Regions from separate parts of the Nesterenkonia sp. K-15-9-6 genome, predicted to be linked through region 1. Evidence: riboswitches for the same ligand, from Rfam matches in the RefSeq annotation. Region 1 holds a riboswitch; each other region holds the start of a gene.
The links. A riboswitch is a leader RNA that binds a small molecule or an ion and turns the genes downstream of it on or off. The one in region 1 is predicted to bind S-adenosylmethionine.
Positions count from the first base shown of each region.

Region 2: it holds a riboswitch for S-adenosylmethionine, as region 1 does, so the genes downstream of both, SD455_RS11255 (methylenetetrahydrofolate reductase) here and SD455_RS06365 (O-acetylhomoserine aminocarboxypropyltransferase/cysteine synthase family protein) in region 1, are expected to answer to the same signal.
Region 3: it holds a riboswitch for S-adenosylmethionine, as region 1 does, so the genes downstream of both, SD455_RS08550 (methionine ABC transporter ATP-binding protein) here and SD455_RS06365 (O-acetylhomoserine aminocarboxypropyltransferase/cysteine synthase family protein) in region 1, are expected to answer to the same signal.

Region 1 covers NZ_JBQYEY010000007.1:69,728-75,661, forward strand. Annotated here, with positions in the region: gene SD455_RS06355 (uracil-xanthine permease family protein) at 1-314, opposite strand, end outside; gene metX (homoserine O-acetyltransferase MetX) at 409-1,524, opposite strand; gene SD455_RS06365 (O-acetylhomoserine aminocarboxypropyltransferase/cysteine synthase family protein) at 1,625-3,013, opposite strand; SAM riboswitch class IV at 3,149-3,265, opposite strand; gene SD455_RS06370 (right-handed parallel beta-helix repeat-containing protein) at 3,495-5,849, opposite strand.
Region 2 covers NZ_JBQYEY010000017.1:6,392-12,325, forward strand. Annotated here, with positions in the region: gene metE (5-methyltetrahydropteroyltriglutamate--homocysteine S-methyltransferase) at 1-1,643, opposite strand, end outside; gene SD455_RS11255 (methylenetetrahydrofolate reductase) at 1,824-2,828, opposite strand; SAM riboswitch class IV at 2,891-3,030, opposite strand; gene SD455_RS11260 (helix-turn-helix transcriptional regulator) at 3,199-3,486, opposite strand; gene SD455_RS11265 (sodium-dependent bicarbonate transport family permease) at 3,610-4,542, shown strand; gene SD455_RS11270 (P-II family nitrogen regulator) at 4,553-4,855, shown strand; gene SD455_RS11275 (thermonuclease family protein) at 4,882-5,544, shown strand; gene SD455_RS11280 (LytR C-terminal domain-containing protein) at 5,580-5,934, shown strand, end outside.
Region 3 covers NZ_JBQYEY010000011.1:34,365-40,298, forward strand. Annotated here, with positions in the region: gene SD455_RS08535 (aliphatic sulfonate ABC transporter substrate-binding protein) at 1-151, opposite strand, end outside; gene SD455_RS08540 (ABC transporter ATP-binding protein) at 314-1,069, opposite strand; SAM riboswitch class I at 1,197-1,317, opposite strand; gene SD455_RS08545 (flavin reductase family protein) at 1,432-2,049, opposite strand; SAM riboswitch class I at 2,060-2,176, opposite strand; SAM riboswitch class I at 2,390-2,501, shown strand; gene SD455_RS08550 (methionine ABC transporter ATP-binding protein) at 2,509-3,480, shown strand; gene SD455_RS08555 (methionine ABC transporter permease) at 3,480-4,142, shown strand; gene SD455_RS08560 (MetQ/NlpA family ABC transporter substrate-binding protein) at 4,234-5,190, shown strand; gene SD455_RS08565 (MetQ/NlpA family ABC transporter substrate-binding protein) at 5,187-5,934, shown strand, end outside.

The DNA of each region.
Region 1 (5,934 bases):
GGGATGGCCACGACCAAGAACGCAAAGCTCGTCCCCTGCATCACTGGCAGCCGGGACCCCACGGGCCCAACCCCGAGGGTCTGCAGAAGCGTCGTCGCACCCGAGACGATCATCGCCAGCTGGACCAACAGAGTGACTTCGCCTGCTGCCATACCGATCGCGGTGGCGACGATCAGGGGCGGTGCGGCGTTCCCCACGAACATCGCTAGAAAGTGCTGAACCGCCAGCGGCACAGCCCGCCGAAGAGGAGGCATCTCATGGACCGCGTCGTCTCTCTGAGGTGCTTCCGTCTGCCACACGGTCTCTGCGCTCATGACGTTCACGCTAAGCAGGCCATGTCACCGTGGTGTTACTCCATGGTTGCTGTCATGCGAAGAACGCTCCGCGCGGGCACGGCGCTCCGCGCCATCACAGCCTCAGGGTGTCTCGCATCTGGTCCGCGAGCTGCTCCGGGCTGGTGAGGAAGCCGTCGTGCCCGATGGGTGAGGAGATCATGTGGACCTCGTGCTCGCCGGGCAGCAGCGCCGCCAGCTCATGGGACTGTTCGGGCAGGTACAGCCGGTCTGACTCCACGGCGGCGATGAACGGCGTGGCGGTGACGCGGGACAGCGCCTCGGCGACGCTCCCGCGCCCGCGGCCGACGTCGTGGCTCATCAGAGCCTCGGTCAGCACGATGTAGGCGTTCGGGTCGAAGCGGTCCACCAGTTTGCGGGCCTGATGGTCCAAGTAGGACTCCACCTGGTAGCGGCCCCGACGTCGGGCGCTCCAGCCGAAGGGGTCCTCCTCCCCCTGGGGCTGACGACCGAACCGCACCTCAAGTTCGTGCTCGGTGCGATAGGTGATGTGCGCGATCCGGCGGGCCAGACCCAGCCCCTCCTCCGGGACGGGTCCGCCGTAGTAGTCCCCGCCGGCGAAGTGCGGGTCGTTCTCGATGGCCTTGATCTGTGCCTGCCCGAAGGCGATCTGCTCGGCGGTGGCGGCCGCGCCGCAGGCGAAGACCGCCACTGAGTCCACTCGGTCCGGGAAGGTGGCCGCCCACTCCAGCGCCCGGGCACCGCCCATGGAGCCGCCGATCACCGTGTGGAACCGCCGGATCCCCAGCTGATCGGCCAGCCGTGCCTCCAGGCGGACGGCGTCGCGGACGGTGGTGAAGGGGAACCGGGAGCCCCAGGGCCGCCCCTCCGGATCCGGAGAGGCGGGCCCGGTGGAGCCGTAGCACCCGCCGACCATGGCCGGGGCGACCACGAACCACTCGTCGGTGTCGATCGGTCGTCCCGGCCCCAGCAGGCCCTCCCACCAGCCCGGGGCCGGGTCGGCCTCGGTGGTGGCGACGTGGGTGTCTCCGGTCAGGGCGTGCGCGACCAGGATCGCGTTGTCGCCCGCCGCGTTGAGCGTGCCCCAGGTCTCGTAGGCCAGCTGCACGTCCGGCAGCTCACCTCCGGCCTCGAAGGTGTAGGCCCCGACGTCGACGACGGCGAGCGCGCCGTCGGGACGGAGGGTCGAGGTCAGCACCTGGGCGGTCATCGGGGTCGGAGCTCCTGCGTCGTTCATAGTGTGGACAGGCCTGCCGGGACGGGATGAACCGGCGGATACGGACGGGCCTCATCGGCCTCTCAGGCTAGCCTCAGGCCACCGGCTGCGGCTCGGGAGCCGCTGCCTTCTCACTCTGCGGACCGGTGGCCGCGGTCGTGATCGCCTTCTCCAGCCCCTGCTCGAGGTCGGCGATGATGTCCTCGATGTGCTCCAGGCCCACCGACAGGCGCACCAGGCCGGGCACGACGCCGGCGGCGCGCTGCTCGTCCTCGGTGAGCTGGCGGTGGGTGGTGGAGGCCGGATGGATGGCCAGGGAGCGGACGTCGCCCACGTTGGCCACCAACGAGTGGAGCTCGAGGGAGTCCACCACGGCCTGGCCGGCGGGCGCACCGCCGTCGACCTCGAAGGCGAGCACCGCTCCCACGCCCTTCGGCAGGTACCGCTGGGCCTGCTCGTACCAGGGGCTGGAGGCCAGGCCCGGGTAGGAGACCCGCTTCACGGCCGGGTGCGCCTCCAGGAACTCGGCGACCTTCTGGGCGTTCTCCACGTGGCGCTCGATCCTCAGGCTCAGAGTCTCCAGGCCGAGGTTGATCTCGAAGGCGTTGTGCGGAGACAGCGCCGGGCCGAGGTCGCGCAGCAGCTGCACGCGGGCCTTGAGCACGTAGGACAGGTTCACTCCGAAGACGCCGTCGGCGCCCAGGTCCCGGCCGAAGACGAGGCCGTGGTAGCTCTCATCCGGGGTGTTGAAGCCGGGGAAGCGCTCCGGGTAGGCGGTGTAGTCGAAGTTCCCCGAGTCCACGATCACGCCGGCGATCGCCGTGCCGTGGCCGCCCAGGAACTTGGTGGCGGAGTGGATGACGACGTCGGCGCCGTGCTCGATCGGCCGGATCAGGTACGGCGTGGTCAGGGTGTTGTCCACGATCAGCGGGGCGCCGTGCTCGTGGGCCACGGCGGAGACCGCCTCCAGGTCCAGGACGTCTCCGCGCGGGTTGGCCACGACCTCACCGAAGAAGGCCGCGGTGTTCTCGCGGATGGCGGCCCGCCAGGACTCGGTGTCGTCCGGGTCCTCCACGAAGGTGACCTCAATGCCGAACTTCGTCAGCGTGTGCTTGAAGAGGTTCTGGGTGCCGCCGTACAGCGACGGGGAGGCGACGATGTGGCCGCCCGCCTCGACGACGTTGAGCAGCGCCAACGAGGCCGCCGCCTGGCCGGAGCCGACGGCGAGGGCACCGACGCCTCCTTCGAGCGCGGCGGTCTTGTCCTCCACGGCCTGCACCGTGGGGTTGCCGATGCGGGTGTAGATCGGGGCGACCTCTTCCAGCCCGAACCGCTTGCCGGCGGCCTCGGTGCTGGGGAAGACGAAGGAGGTGGTCTGCTGGATGGGCAGGGCCCGGGCGCCGGTCACCGGATCCGGGGCGACGCCGGCGTGGATCTGCTGGGTCTCGAACCGAGGGGTCTGCGTGTGCTCGGTGGTCGTCATGGGAGGTGTCTCCGTTCAATGCGGTCGTGTCGACAGGACCGTCGGAGACACTCCAGGCGTGACGCCCGAAGCTGTTGCCCGTGTGGCGGCCCTGTCGTCGAGGACATGGGTTTGTGGGCCGCACTGTGGTGTGATGGCCCGCGCTTGCCCCACCGCATGGGCGGCAGGGCCTGGTCGTCACCCGGGGCACCCCACCGCGAACTGGAGGGTTGCCGGCCAGCAAACCGGGGTTTGACGCTGGCACTCTTGACCTGCCTCACAGTCTGCCCTGATCTGCGGGATCTGGGCAAGTCTGTGTCCTCAGGTGTCGGACCCCGGGAGCCCAGGAGACCGGGAGCCCAGGAGTCGCACGGACGCGGCACCGCCGCCGACCGCTCCGGTCGGCGCCGCAGCCGCTTGCGCCCCGAGTTGATTCTGGAACCCCGCTGATCTTTGCGGGGTTCCAGAATCTTCTCGGGGCGGGGTGGACTCACACCTCCGCTCAGTCGCGTCCTCCTGGATGACCCGCAGGCTCCACCGCGCCGACATGCCCACCGTCGATCCCACCACCGGTGAGGAACGAATGGAACGTGGGTCGGGCGAAGTCGCCGTGGACCAGTGCCCCGTCCTCGTCGCGCGCGTGAGAGACCGGCGGCGTGGCGGAGACCAGGTCGCGTTGCACCACGAGCCGCTGCCCGTCGGAGGTCTGTGAGCGGCTGCCGTCGTAGAGGACGTTGCTGGCGTCGACGTCGCCGGAAACCTGGTCCGCCCGGTCATGGCTGTCCGTGTGCGCCGAGAGGTTGTTGCGGAAGACGCCCTGCTCCTCGGGCTCGAAATACGGATTGGTGCGGAAGATGTAGTTGTACCGGGCGTTGTCCACCGCCGTGTTGTTGGTCAGCTCGAGCCGGCCCGGGTTGAAGTTGTCGGAGAAGCCGTCCAGGTTGTTGGCGTAGGCCAGGTTCCCGGCGAGCACGTGGTCCACCGGCAGGCCCTCGCCGCCGACCTTGAAGCCGGTGCCCACGCCGGACCCGGCGTTGTAGCCGTCGGAGAGCTGCCCGTTGTGGTGGGCGATGTTGTCCTCCAAGGTGATCGGGAAGTTGGGGCCCTCGTTGGTCCGGTTGTAGAGGTCCCAGCCGTCGTCGATGTTGTGGTGGGCCACATTGCCGCGGAAGACGTTGCCGGGGCCGACGCCGAGCTTGGCAGCGAAGCCGTCGGCGTTGATGTCGGCCGGGTCGCGATTGTCGTGGGCCTCAGAGTTCACGATCAGGTTCTCGGCGGGCCAGTCCTCCGGGTCGCCGGAACCGGTGAGCTGGAAGCCGGAGTTGCCGTTATGGCTGAAGACCATCGAGTCGACGACGTTGTGCGAGCCTGAGGAGCGCAGCCCGTTGCCGGCGGAGCGGGTGAGCTCCATGTCCGAGATGACCCAATGGTCAGCGTCCAAGCGGATGATCTGCTGCAGGGCGGACCGACCGTCGAGCGTGACCTCCGCATCCTCTGCGGCGGTGAGCGTCTTCGGCTCCTCGGCCGTGCCGGAGTAGGCCGGGGACAGCGAGATGGTGCTCTCCGGCTCATAGTCGCCCTCGAGCAGCTGGACCTCCTGGCCCGGCAGCACGTGGGTGACCGCCGTGTGCACATCGAGCGGGCTCTCCTCGGTGCCGTCCCCCTCGGGGGTTCCCTCAGGCGAGACCACCAGCGGGGCGTCGTCGCGAAACTCGCGCACGGTGACATCGACGCCGCGGGTGATCGGGCTCAGGTCCGGCCCGTCGGCCGGGTGGTAGGTGGCGCTGATGGTGCTCGCCCCCTCGGGCAGCTCCAGCTGCGCGGTGAACTCCTCCTCCGCGGTGATGGGCTCACCGGCCAGGACTGTCTCCCCGTCGACGGCGACGTCGACGGTGCCCGGGTAGCTGGCAGATGCGGCGAAGGGATAGTCGGTGCTGCCGGAATGTTCGGGGGCACGCAGGTCGAAGGCGACCGGGGTGACCGGTTCGGGCTGCTCGGGGCGGGGCTGGGTGTCGGCATCGCTGAGGGTCAGGGAGGCGTCGGAGAAGGTCACCGCCACGTTGCGGGAGGCGAAGAAGCCCACGGTCATCAGGTCCGGCTCGATGTCCTGGACCCAGTCCGCGCCCTCGAGCTCGTGGGTGTGGGTCTCCGGCTCATCCAGATGCGTATAGGTGGTGGACATGAGGAAGGCGTCGTCGGTGCGTTCCAGGCGCATGGTGACCGGCTCGTCGATCATCAGTCCGTGCCGTCCGAGGTCCGTGGCGCTGCGCTCCGAGCCCACCGTCCCCCACGGCTCGGTGACGCCGGTGCGTGTCATCCCCACCGACCCATGACGCAACATGGTGGTGGAGGCGTAGTTCGAGGCCGCCGGGACCTCTTCGAAGCCCTCGAGCATGGGGTCCTGGCGGGGTCCGCCGTTGAGATCGCGGACCATCAGCCCCGCGCCCTCCTGACCGTTCGGGTTCGCCCCGGTCTCGGGACCGAGCTGGTGGACGGTCACCTCCGCCTCGAGGACGAAGTTGTGCTCGTTCGGGTCGAGCGTCACATGGTAGAAGGTCAGACCGTCGTGGCCCGGGGCGAGCTTACCGCCGCGACTCTCCATGAAGATCTCGCCCTCGATCGTGCCGGGCTCATCAGGCACAGCATGATTCACGCCGACCTTCTCCGGCAGCACGTTGGAGGAGAAGTCCAGGTCGGTGGACTGGCCGAAGGTGATCTCCTGCCATTCGAGCTCCTCCGCCTGGACGTCTGGCTCCGGAGCGGACTCCTGCTCGGCGTCGGCCCAGGCCGACGGCGGGGCCAGCAGCGCGCCGACCAGCGCCAGGGCGACGGCCGTCGTCGCTCCGCGGGAGCTCACGCCGGGGCCTCTTCTTCTGCGGACGGTGGGTCGCTCGGGTGCGGCGGACTCGGACATCTGGTCTCCCCCTCAGGCAGTGGACAGC
Region 2 (5,934 bases), on a different contig from region 1:
GCGAAGTACTGGACCATGTCGTTGCGCTCCGCCTCGCCATGCACCAGCACGTCCAGACCCAGGTCCTCCTGGCGGCGGATGCAGTCGGCGATCTGCCCGCGGATGGCCTGCTCGTATCCCTGCTGGTCGAGGGCGCCGCGTCGGTGGGCGGCCCGCACTCGGCGGATCTCGGCGGTCTGCGGGAACGAGCCGATCGTGGTGGTCGGCAGCGGTGGCAGATCCAGAGCCGCCTGTTGGGCGGCCCGCCGGTGTTCGGCGGCGGCCCGCCGACGATCCTGGGGCAGCACCTCGTCCAGACGACGGCGCACCGCCTCCACCCGGACCTGCGGGTGCTGCTCTCGGAGCCTGCGACGCGAGGCGTCGTCGGCACGCAGGCCCTCCAGAGCGTCTGGGCCTTCGGAGAGGTGACCGGTCAGCGCCAGCACCTCACCGACCTTCTGGTCCGCGAAGGCGAGCCACCCGGCCACCTGCGGGTCCAGCTGCGCCTCTCGGGCGGCGTCGTGGGGGACATGCAGCAACGACGTGGAGCTGCTCACCGTCAGCGGACCCTCGTGCCGCGTCCGCAGCTGGTCCAGCAGCCCGGCGGCTCGGGCCACATCGGTGCGCCACACGTTCAGTCCGCCGACGACGCCGGCGGCCACAGTCCGTCCGGTCAGCGGCTCCAGGGCCTGCTCCGGGGGGAGCACGCCACGTTCGAGGTCGAGGCCCACCGCCTCGACGCCGGCTGCGCCGAGGGCTGCCAGGGCGTCGTCGCCGGCGGTGCCGTAGCTCACCGGCACGAACAGGGCCGGGCGTTCCGTGAGCCCCGCGAACGCGGTGTAGGCGGTGCGCAGGCCGGTGACGATCTGCTCCCGCGGGAGGTCCCAGCCGTCGGAGGCCAGCGCGGGCTCCTCCAGCTGCACCCAGGCCGCGCCGGCGTCATGGAGGGCGCGGAGCAGGGTGGAGTAGGCGGTCACCAGCTCGTCGAGCCGGTCGAACCGCGATGCCTGCGGGACGGTTCCGCCGTCGCCCGCTGTGCCGTCCGGGGCCTGGCTCTCCGCGCCGACGGCCTTGGCCAGCAGCAGGAAGCTCACCGGGCCCAGCAGGGTGGGCCGGGGGAGGGATCCGCCGGCGGTCTCTGCGGCCAGATCGCGGAAGGTGCGGTAGCGCTCGGCGACGGCGTCCGGCTGAGGGGAGAAGGCGACGTCTGGCTCGATCTCCGGCACGTAGTAGTGATAGTTGGTGTCGAACCACTTGGTCAGCTCCAGCGGCTCCACCGTGGAGGTGCCGCGGGCCAGCGCGGAGACCAGGGCCAGGCCCTCGCCGGAATCCGGGGAGGCGGCGGAGAACCCGGCCTCGCGGAAGCGCCGCGGCACCAGGCCGAGCAGCATCGAGGCGTCCAGGACCTGATCGATCACGGCGCCGTCGGCCGGGATCGCCGAGTCCGCCTCCAGGCCCAGGCCTGCCAGATGGCCCAGGGTACGGGAGCGGTGAGCCCGGATCGCCTCCTGCAGGGCGTCGACGTCTCCGCCGCGCCAATGGGCCTCCAGCGCCTTCTTGATCTCCCGGTTCGGTCCGATGCGCGGGTAGCCGAGCACGGTCGCCGGAAGGGCGGGAACCTGAGCGGGCGGCTGGTCCTCGGGGCGGGCAGGGGTGGTGGTCATGATGTCTCCTCTGTCATGTGTGTCAGATGTGTCTGGGGTCAGATGCAGGTGATGGACGGATCGCAGGGGCCCGGGCGGTTCGTTCCGGGCGAGGCCGCAGGGCGCACCAGGACAGCCGACCGCGACGCGGTCCGCAGGAATGACGGGTCCCTGTCAGGCAGGGAGCAGTGTGCTCCGGCGTCAGGGCAGCTCGGGTAGGACCCGCTGCTGACGTGCGGCGTCTCGGATCCTCAGGTGATCGAGGATCGCCAGGGCGGCCGGGTGCTGGTTGAAGGTGAACAGGTGCAGGCCGGGACATCCGAGCTCGAGGACCGCGTCGATCAGGTTCAGCGTGGCGGCCACCCCGCGGCGCCGTCGCTCGGCGGGGTCGGCGACGTCGAGGTAGTCGAGCAGGTGCTGCGGCACCGGAACTCCCGAGATCTCCTCCAGGCGTCGCAGCCGCTTGGGGCTGGTCAGCGGGGCCAGCCCGGCGACCACCGGCAGGTGGATGCCCTGGGATCGGGCGTCGTCCACCAGGCGGGCGTAGTCCTCGGGGTCATAGAACACCTGGGTGATGGCGTAGTCGGCGCCGGCCTCCTGCTTCTCCCACAGTGCGCACAGGTCCGCCTCGTGGTCCCGGTCCGTGCCGGAGGGCGGATAGGCGGCCACTGAGATGGACACCGGGCGGGCGCCGGGCCCCTCGGGTGGGTCGAGGCGCTCCTGCTCCACCTCCCTGACCAGACGCACCACCTCGGCGGCGCGGTTCAGGCCTGCGGGCTGGTGGATCCACTCCCGGCCACCGCCCGGTGGGTCCCCACGCAGGGCCAGGACGTCCCGGACGCCGAGGTCCAGCAGCTGCTCCACTGCCCGGCGCACCTGGGCAGGAGATCTTCCGGCGCTGATGAGGTGCGCCATCACGGGGGAGGGAGTGCTCCGGAGCAGGTGCCGGATGACCTCCAGATTGGCCCCCTCGGGCTGGTTGTGGCCATGGGTGACGGAGAAGTAGTCCGGACCGGCCTCGGCCAGCAGCTCGATGCTGCGCCAGGGGTCGCGGCCGGCGGTGGCGGGACGCGGCGGGAAGACCTCGAAAGAGATCAGCGACCGGCGTCGGGTGCGCTGCACCAGGTAGGAGGTGTGCGGCGTGTGGTCGTCAGAATCCAGGGCGTGCTGAGGCAGAGTGCCGGCGGACGGCACAGATGGTGTCATGGAGGGTCCTCCGTGTGGGGCGTTCATCATCGTTCATGAGGCGCCACAGGGAGGCTTCCCCTGCGCCGTGCTTGCCGCTGAAGATAAATCCATCTCAGTGAATACGAGCTTCGCGGCCGGATCGTCATCTGGGGCACCCCGTCACGCGGGAAAGGGTTGCCGACCGGCCAAGCCAGAGCCTGTGTGACCGGTTCTCGTGATCCTTCGGTGTTCTTCTCTGCCACGACGCTAACACGGCCGGGCATGCGAGAGAAGGGCCGACGTCATGGATGACGCTATATGAACATAATGAACACGCGGCGCCGACGTGGGGTGTGCCGCAGGGTGTGAGGCGTGTCCACGCGCCTCGTGGGGCGGTGCATCGACCGTGTCATGCAGGAGGGTCGCCGAGCGTGGCGAGGAGCTCTCCGATGCTGTGGTGGCGCTCGAGGGGGTGTCGAAGGGGCCGGTCGCGATGGATTCGATATCGATTGCGGCGACCTTCGCGCTCCTTGTCGACGTATCCGTCGGCGATCAGATCCGCCAGGATCCGCTGGGCGGCGCGCTCGGTGATCCCGACCTTCCGGGCGATCTCCCGGACGAGCATGCCGGGCTCTCTGGCGACGCAGAGGATGACATGGGCGTGGTTGGTGAGGAAGGTCCACTCTGAATCCGGCACGGGGTCAGTATAGATCCAGGGTGACAGAACAAGCACGAAACAAAAGTCGTGTATTGTGTGTCAGCAATGCGGTCGCCGCCTGGTGGCCCCGTCGTGCAGGACCCTCCCGGAAGGACCCGCCGCATGCTCGACCCGGTCATCCTCTTCTTCGTCCTCGGCATCGCGGCCGGACTGCTGCGTTCCGAGCTGCGGCTGCCTGCCGCCGTCTATGAGCTGGTGACCATCGTGCTGCTGCTGGCCATCGGGCTCAAAGGGGGCGTGGAGCTGGCGAAGCAGCCCCTGGGTGAGCTGCTGCCGCAGATGGTCGGAGTGGTGGCCATGGGGTTCCTCCTCGCCCTCGCCGCGTTCCCTGTGCTCCGCCTCCTGGGACGGCTGGCTCGCGTGGATGCTGCGTCGATCGCCGCGCACTATGGCTCAGTGAGCGTCGGCACCTACGCTGTGGCCGTTGCCTATCTCGGCAGTCGCGGTGTGCCTTTCGAAGAACATATGCCGTTGCTGCTGGTCCTTCTGGAGGTGCCGGCGATCCTCGTCGGGATCGTGCTCGCCAGGGGTGTCAGCCGGTCCACACGCTGGGGCTCGGTGATGCACGAGGTGTTCCTGGGCAAGGGCATCGTGCTCCTGCTAGGGGGTCTGCTCATCGGCTGGGCCGCCGGGCCTGAGGGCGTCGTTCCGCTCGAGCCTCTGTTCATGGACCTCTTCAAGGGGGTTCTGGCATTGTTCCTCCTGGAGATGGGGCTCATCACAGCAGGCCAGGTAGGAGGGCTCCGGAGACATGGGGTGTTTCTGGGCGCATTCGCCATCGGTATGCCGCTGTTCTCCGCAGTGGTGGGCACGGGAACAGCCATGCTGCTGGGCCTCTCCCTCGGGGGCACGGTGGTGCTGGCGACGCTGGCTGCCAGCGCGTCCTACATCGCGGTCCCGGCCGCCATGCGCATCTCCGTGCCGGAGGCGAATCCGACGCTGTCCTTGGCCGCCGCCCTGGGCATCACTTTTCCGTTCAACGTCCTGATCGGCATACCCATCTACCACGCCATGGCCACCTGGGTGCATGGCTAGGAGCAGGCTCATGGAACCGCACGCGCGCAAACTGCTGACCATCGTCACCGAGGCGGCCCTGGAGGGAAAGATCCTGCGTGATCTGGAGCAGCTCGGCACTCGTGGGCATACGATCACCGACGCCCGGGGAAAGGGCCGCCGAGGAGTGCGCGATGCAGGCTGGGAGGCCAGCGCGAACATCCGCGTGGAGGTCGTCTGTGACGCGGGCACCGCTCAGGCGGTCTCTGCGTATCTGCGGGAGCACTACTACCGGGATTACGCGATGACCGTGTGGGTCATCGATGTCGAGGTGCTGCGTCCCGAGAAGTTCTGACCTCGGTTCCGCCTAGGCTGATATGCATGCCTGACCAGTACCTGAAGAACGAGATGCGCCGGAATGTGCGGAAATCGATGCGCCGGTCGCTGCACACTGCTTCCAGGAGCGCCGGAGGCGGCAGGTCGCTCAGACGCCGTCGCAGCGGCAGTCAGGGACTGCTGTGGTGGTTGCTCGGGCTCGTGCTGGTGGTCCTCCTCGGCGCGCTGATCAGCTGGATCCAGAGCCCGGGAGAAGGTGCCGCCCCGTCGCCGTCGGAGGACGGTGAAGACGCCACCCTCGTGCGCGTGGTCGACGGCGATACGCTCGTCGTGGAGCTGGACGGAGAGGAGGAGCGGGTTCGGCTCCTGAACATCGACACCCCGGAGTCGGTGCACCCTCACCAGCCGGTCGAATGTCTGGGTCCGGAGTCCTCGGCGCATATGGAGTCACTGGTCGCCCCGGGGGATCCCGTCATCCTGGAGTTCGACCAGGAGCGCACCGACCGGTATGACCGCCTGCTCGCCGGAGTATGGGCCGACGACGTGCTGCTGAACGTCCAGATGGCCCGGGACGGCTTCGGGGTTCCGGTCCACTATCCTCCCAACGACCGCTTCCTCGGCCCCGTGGAAGAGGCCTGGGCTCAGGCGGAGGAGGACGGCGTCGGGCTCTTCGCCGAGGATCTGGACTGCGAGCCAGCGCTGCCCTGAGGCCTTCGGCCGCTCGGCGGAAATAGGATGGAGGCATGAGCAGCTCCCCGACGTCGGCGACCCGGCGGCAGAAGATCGTCGTGGCGACCGGCACCATCGGCGTCCTGGGTGCCGTCACCGCTGGCAGCTGGCTCATGATCGACGGCACCATCGACGTCGCGATCGTCGGTGGGGGCGCCATTCCGGCCGGGGAGGACTGCCCCAGCCGCACCTTGTCGCCCGTGGTTCCCGAACGGGTGCCGGTGGAGGTGCTCAACTCCACCAACGAGCCAGGGCTCGCCGGTGACGTCGCCGACGAGCTGGCAGACCGGGACTTCCGAGTGGAATCCGTGGACAACGACTATTTCGCCGACACCGGCTTCGATGTGATCATCCGCGCCGGTGAGCGAG
Region 3 (5,934 bases), on a different contig from region 1:
CCTCGGCGGTGCCGCCGGATCCCTCGCCCTCCACGCATCCGGTCGCCAGCAGAGCGACGGCCGCGCCGGCGATCGTCGCGGAGGCGGCGCGTCGGAACCGCGGCCGCGGGAAGCGGGCAGGGGAGAAGGAGGTGTCGGTCTGACTGGGCATGTCGTGAAGGGACCTTTCGTGCGTGGGTGGGAGCCGCCCCGGTCGAGCTCGGGCTCCGCCCGGCCGCGCCGAGCGGAGGCCGGGAGCGCCCGGGCCGCGCGGCCTGTCAGTCCTGAACTGTCAGACCTGAGCGGAACGTGCGGTCCGGCCGGGGCGGGTGGGCTAGTGCGCGTCGACGCCGAGGCCGGCCAGGAGCTCGCCGCGCAGGGCGGCCAGCTCGGCGGAGGCACGGTCACGCGGCCGGCTGCCCGGAACGGTGAGCAGGCGGGAGACGGTGGCGCCCTCGCGGGCGGGGTCCACCGGGTCGGCGCCGAGCAGTAGGATTCGGTCGGCCAGCTGCAGGGCCTCGTCGACGTCGTGGGTCACCAGCAGCACCGTGGTGCCGGTCTGCGCATGGACGTCCAGGAGGAGGTCCTGCATCTTCAGCCGGGTCAGGGCGTCCAGGGCGCCGAAGGGCTCGTCCAGCAGGAGCACGCCGGGGCGGCGGGCCAAGGCCCGGGCCAGCGAGGCGCGCTGCGCCATGCCGCCGGAGATCTCCCGGGGGCGAAGCTGGGCGCGCTCGGCCAGGCCGACCAGTTCGAGCAGCTCATCCACTCGCCGACGGCCCTCCGCCGCGGACACGTGCCGCGGCAGCCCGAGGGAGACGTTGCGGTGCACCGAGCGCCAGGGCAGCAGCCGAGGCTCCTGGAAGCCGACGGCGGTCCGTTCGTCATAGGTGCGCACCGGGGTGCCGTCGATGATGACCTCACCGGAGCATCCGGCGTCGAGACCGCCGACGGCGCGCAGTAGCGTGGACTTCCCGCAGCCGGAGGCGCCCAGGATGGCGACCACCTCGCCGGGGGAGATGTGCAGGTCGACGTCGTGCAGGACGGTGCGTCCGTCGAAGGCGCGCCCCACACCGCGCAGCTGCACGTCCATCGAATGCGTGGCGGCCCCTGCGGGGGCGGGACGGTCCAGCAGAGCGACGCCGCCGGAATGCTCGGAGAGGTGCTGGTCAGACTCGTGCGTCACGAGTGCGGGTGCAGACGAACCCATAGGAAATTCACTCCCATCGATCCTGGCGGTAGCACCTTTTCTGATGCGACGGGCACAGAGAGGCCGATCGACGCATCCGAAGGTTGCTGCGGCGTCACAGAGCCAGATCTCTCAGCCGCTCGGGATGGTGTACGTGCTCAACCCTACGCGGATCAGCGTGGGCCGGGCAAAGGTGATGTCACAGTGTGAGACATGTGGGGTGGCGTGGGCCCGACGACGGTGCCCCCGGATGGAGGGGGATGCCCTCAGGCTTCGGGAGACAGCGGGCCGAGGCTCTTGAACTCGCTCTGGTGGAACACCAGCGCCTCGGCGGAGTCCTCGACCGCCAGGTCCAGCAGCTCGAGCACGACGATGTCATGGTCGCCGGCCCGGACCTGGTCGTAGATGCGGGTGGTGAAGGTGACGGGCGCACCCTCCAGGGTGATCGACCCACCTGTGCCGATGCTTGTCCTCAGGCCGGTGAATCGGTTCTCCCGGTCCTTGGAGGCGATCTTCCGGCACAGCTCCGACTGGCCGTGCCCGATCAGTGACACTCCCAGCTCGGTGTCCGCCCCGGCCAGCTTCGGCCAGGTGGTGGAGCTGTGCTGCACCGCCACCGTGGCCAGCGGCGGCTCGAGCGAGACGCCGATGGTGAAGGTGGAGGCCACGAGCCCTTCCGGGCGGCCGTCCACCTCGGCGGCGACGACCACCACCCCCTGCGGGAAGTGGCCGAAGGTCCGGCGCAGCTCCAGCGGATCGACGTCGGCCAGCCGGGTGGCGGCGCGGCCCACGGCGGGGCGGGCTCCGGTGTCAGCGGGCGCGTGCGGCACGGTCTCCTCCACGGTGGTCGTGGGGCGCTCGGCGGCGGCCAGTGCGGTGCTCATGGCGGATCAACTCCCATCGGTCCTGGCGGTAGCACCTTTTCTGAAGGATCCGCCGGAGGGGGCGGATCGCATCCGAAGGTTGCTGCGGCGTCGACGAGCCAGATCTCTCGGCCGCTCGGGATGGTCTGTGTGTCCAGCGTACGGCCGCAGAGAGATGTGATCAAAGAACCGTTCGCAGGATGAGACGCGGCGACATATTCCGTCCAGCGGGCGCGCAGGATGCGTCCAGAGTGTGGCTCCCTCAGTCCGAGGGGGCTGTACATTCTTACGCCTCGTGACATGAACTCAATCCGCTGACTTGACGATTGTTCATCTGCTGCGCGTATGGTTGACCCCAACGAACCCATCCAGAGCGACTGAGAGATCTGGCTCGACGACGTCGCAGCAACCACCCGGAGCAGCCGTGCCCAGTGCGGCCCGGGGAACGGTGCTAACGCCAGAGACGATGGAGAATGCCCGATGATCTCACTGCGCCATGTGTCCACGTCCTTCCCCGCTGCCCGGGGCAAGGAGCCCATCCACGCCGTCGATGACGTCTCCTTGGAGATCCCCCGCGGGAGCATCCAGGGGATCATCGGCTTCTCCGGCGCCGGGAAGTCCACGCTGCTGCGCAACATCAACCTGCTTGAGCGCCCCACCTCGGGTGAGGTGCATGTGGGCGGGGTGGAGCTGACCGCCCTCGACGACGAGGCTCTGCGTCGCGCCCGGCACCAGATCGGCATGATCTTCCAGGGGTTCAACCTGGTGAACAATCTGACCGTCGCCCAGAACGTGGAGCTGTCCCTGAAGTTCGCCGGCGAGAAGGACCGTCGCGTCCGCCGGCGTCGCGCCGCCGAGGCGCTGGAGATCGTGGACATCACCGACAAGGCCAAGGTGTACCCGGCCCAGCTCTCCGGCGGGCAGAAGCAGCGGGTGGCCATCGCTCGCGCCCTGGCCACTCGGCCGGAGGTGCTGCTGTGTGACGAGCCGACCTCCGCCCTGGACCCCTTCACCACGGCGACGGTGCTGCAGTATCTCGCCGACGTGAACCGCGAGCTCGGCATCACCGTGGTCATCGTGACCCACGAGATGGAGGTCATCAAGGCCCTGGCCGATCACGTCGCCGTCATGGAGTCCGGCCGCGTGGTGGAGCAGTTCCCCGCCCGGGAGCTGCAGCGCGAGGGCTTCGCTCCGCACACCTCCATCGGCCGGTACCTGGTCAGCGACGGCATCAGTGTGGACCGTGACGGCGGCGCCCGGACGCAGGCGCCGACGCCGAGCGGGGACCAGGGTCGCGCCGCAGAGTCCGCAGAGTCGGCAGAGTCCGCAGAGTCCGCAGAGTCGGCAGAGTCCGCAGAGCCGCCGGCGCCCCAGGACCCGCCCCGTGGCCCCCGGAGGCTCGCGGCCTCTGAGCTGCTCGCCGCCGTGCCGTTCGAGGGAGGTCGTCGCTGATGGAACGCATCCTCGAACTGCAGCCCGAACTCGTCCAGGCCATGCTGGAGACCTTCGCCATGATCGCGGTGGCCATCCCGCTGGCGGTGCTGTTCGGCACTCCGCTGGGCATCTGGCTGTTCATCCATGCCCCGGGCGGAATCGCTCCGCTGCCCCGCGCCCATGCGCTGGTCAGCGGGATCGTCAATATGGTCCGCTCCTTCCCGTTCCTCATCCTGCTGATCGCGATCATTCCGTTCACCCGGCTGGTCGTCGGCACCACGGTCGGCACGGCGGCTGCGATCGTCCCACTCACGGTCAACGCCATTCCCTACTTCGCCCGGCTGGTGGAGCAGAACATCACCCAGCTGGGGTCCGGGGCGGTGGAGGCCTCCCGTGCCATGGGGGCCACTCGCGGACAGATCATCCGCAATGTGCTGCTGGTGGACGCCAAGCCGGCGATCATCGGGTCCATCACGATCACCACCGTCAGCTTCATCTCCTATTCGGCCATGGTCGGACTGGTCGGCGGCGGCGGAATCGGCGACTTCGCCATCCGGTACGGGTACTACCGCTATGAGACCGCGGTGATGATGGTCGCCATCGTGCTGATGATCGCCCTGGTGACGCTCGTGCAGTTCAGTGGCACCCGCCTCTCGCGGCTCACCGACAAGCGCATCTGACCACCGGCCGGTTCGGCCGCCCCTGCGCTCCGTGCGCACTCCTCCATCCCGGCGTGCAGGTCGCTGCACCCTGACAACGAAAGCTTGTGACATGCCCAGAACACTGACATCCTCCGGCGTCTCCGGCGCGCTCGGGCTGACCGGGGCCACCGGTTCGCTCGCCTCCTCCCCGCTCGGGCGCCGCAGCCTGCTGCTCGGCGGACTCGCCGCAGTGGGGACCTTCACCCTGACCTCCTGCGGGCTGGCCGACGCCGTGGGCGACGACGACCGCACGATCAGCATGATCGTCACCGAGTCGGCGCCCTTCCAGGACCCCACCGAGATCGTCAAGGACATCCTCGCCGAGGACGGCTGGGAGCTGGAGACCACCTACGTCACCGACATCATCCAGCCCAACCAGGTGGTGGCCCAGGGGGAGTACGACGCCAACTTCTTCCAGCACATCGCCTACCTGCGGCAGTTCAACCAGGACAACGGCACCGATGTGGAGCCCGCGTTCTCCGTCTACTACGCGCCCAGCGGCATCTTCTCGCTGCAGCATGACAGCATCGAGGACCTCCCCGACGGCGCCCAGATCGCCCTGGCGGTCGACACCGCGAACAACGGCCGCGGGATCAAGCTGCTCGCCGACGCCGGGGTCCTGGAGATCGACGAGTCCAAGGAGGTCACCGAGCTCTCGCAGCGGGACATCATCGACAACCCGAAGGACTTCGAGTTCATCGAGATCGACCAGCAGTCCGCCGCACAGACCCTGCCGGACGTCGACGCCGGCTTCGCCTTCGCGCGGCTGGTCGCCGAGGCGGGCCACGACGTCGCCGAGACCGCGCTGATCCTGGAGGACGACGACGACGTCCGCATCCCCTTCACCTGCGTGGTCGCCGGGGCGCCCGGCTTCCAGGACACCGAGAAGGCCGCCGCCCTGCAGGAGGCCTTCCAGTCCGAGGAGGTCCAGCAGTGGTTCGAGGACTACCTCGACGGCGCCATCGACTTCACCGACGAGTTCACGCTCGACACCGTCGAGCCGATCTGGGAGGACTTCACCGCATGAACCGCAGCACCATCGGCCGTCCCTCCCAGGCCCCCACACTCTCCCGGCGGCGGCTCCAGCGCGGTGCACTGGGCATCGCCGCGCTGGCCGCCGTCGGGAGCCTCACCTCCTGCGGGCTGGCCGACGCCGTCGGGGACGAGGACCGCACCATCAGCATCATCGTGACCGAGTCCGCGCCCTTCCAGGAGCCCACTGAGATCGCCAAGGATCTGCTGGCCGAGGAGGGCTGGGAGCTGGAGACCACCTATGTCACCGACATCATCCAGCCGAACCAGGTGGTGGCCCAGGGTGAGTATGACGCGAACTTCTTCCAGAACTTCGCCTACCTGGACCAGTTCAACTCTGACCACGGCCTGGACATCGAGCCGGTGTTCGCCGTCTACGAGGCCCCCGGAGGGCTCTTCTCGAGTGAGCACAGCGAGCTGGGCGATCTGCCCGAGGGCGCCCAGATCGCGCTGCCGGTGGACACCGCCAACAACGGGCGCGGCCTGAAGCTCCTCGCCGACGCCGGGCTGCTGGAGATCGACGAATCGGTCCCGGTCACCGAGCTGTCCCAGCGCGACATCATCGAGAACCCGCGGGACCTCGAGTTCGTGGAGGTCGATCAGCAGTCCGTGGCGCAGAGCATCGACGACGTCGACGCCGCCTTCGCCTTCCTGCGCCTGGCCTCCGAGATCGGCCTGGGCCCCGAGGACACCCTCGCCCTGGAAGGTGAGGACGTGGCCCTGCCCTTCACCTGCGTGG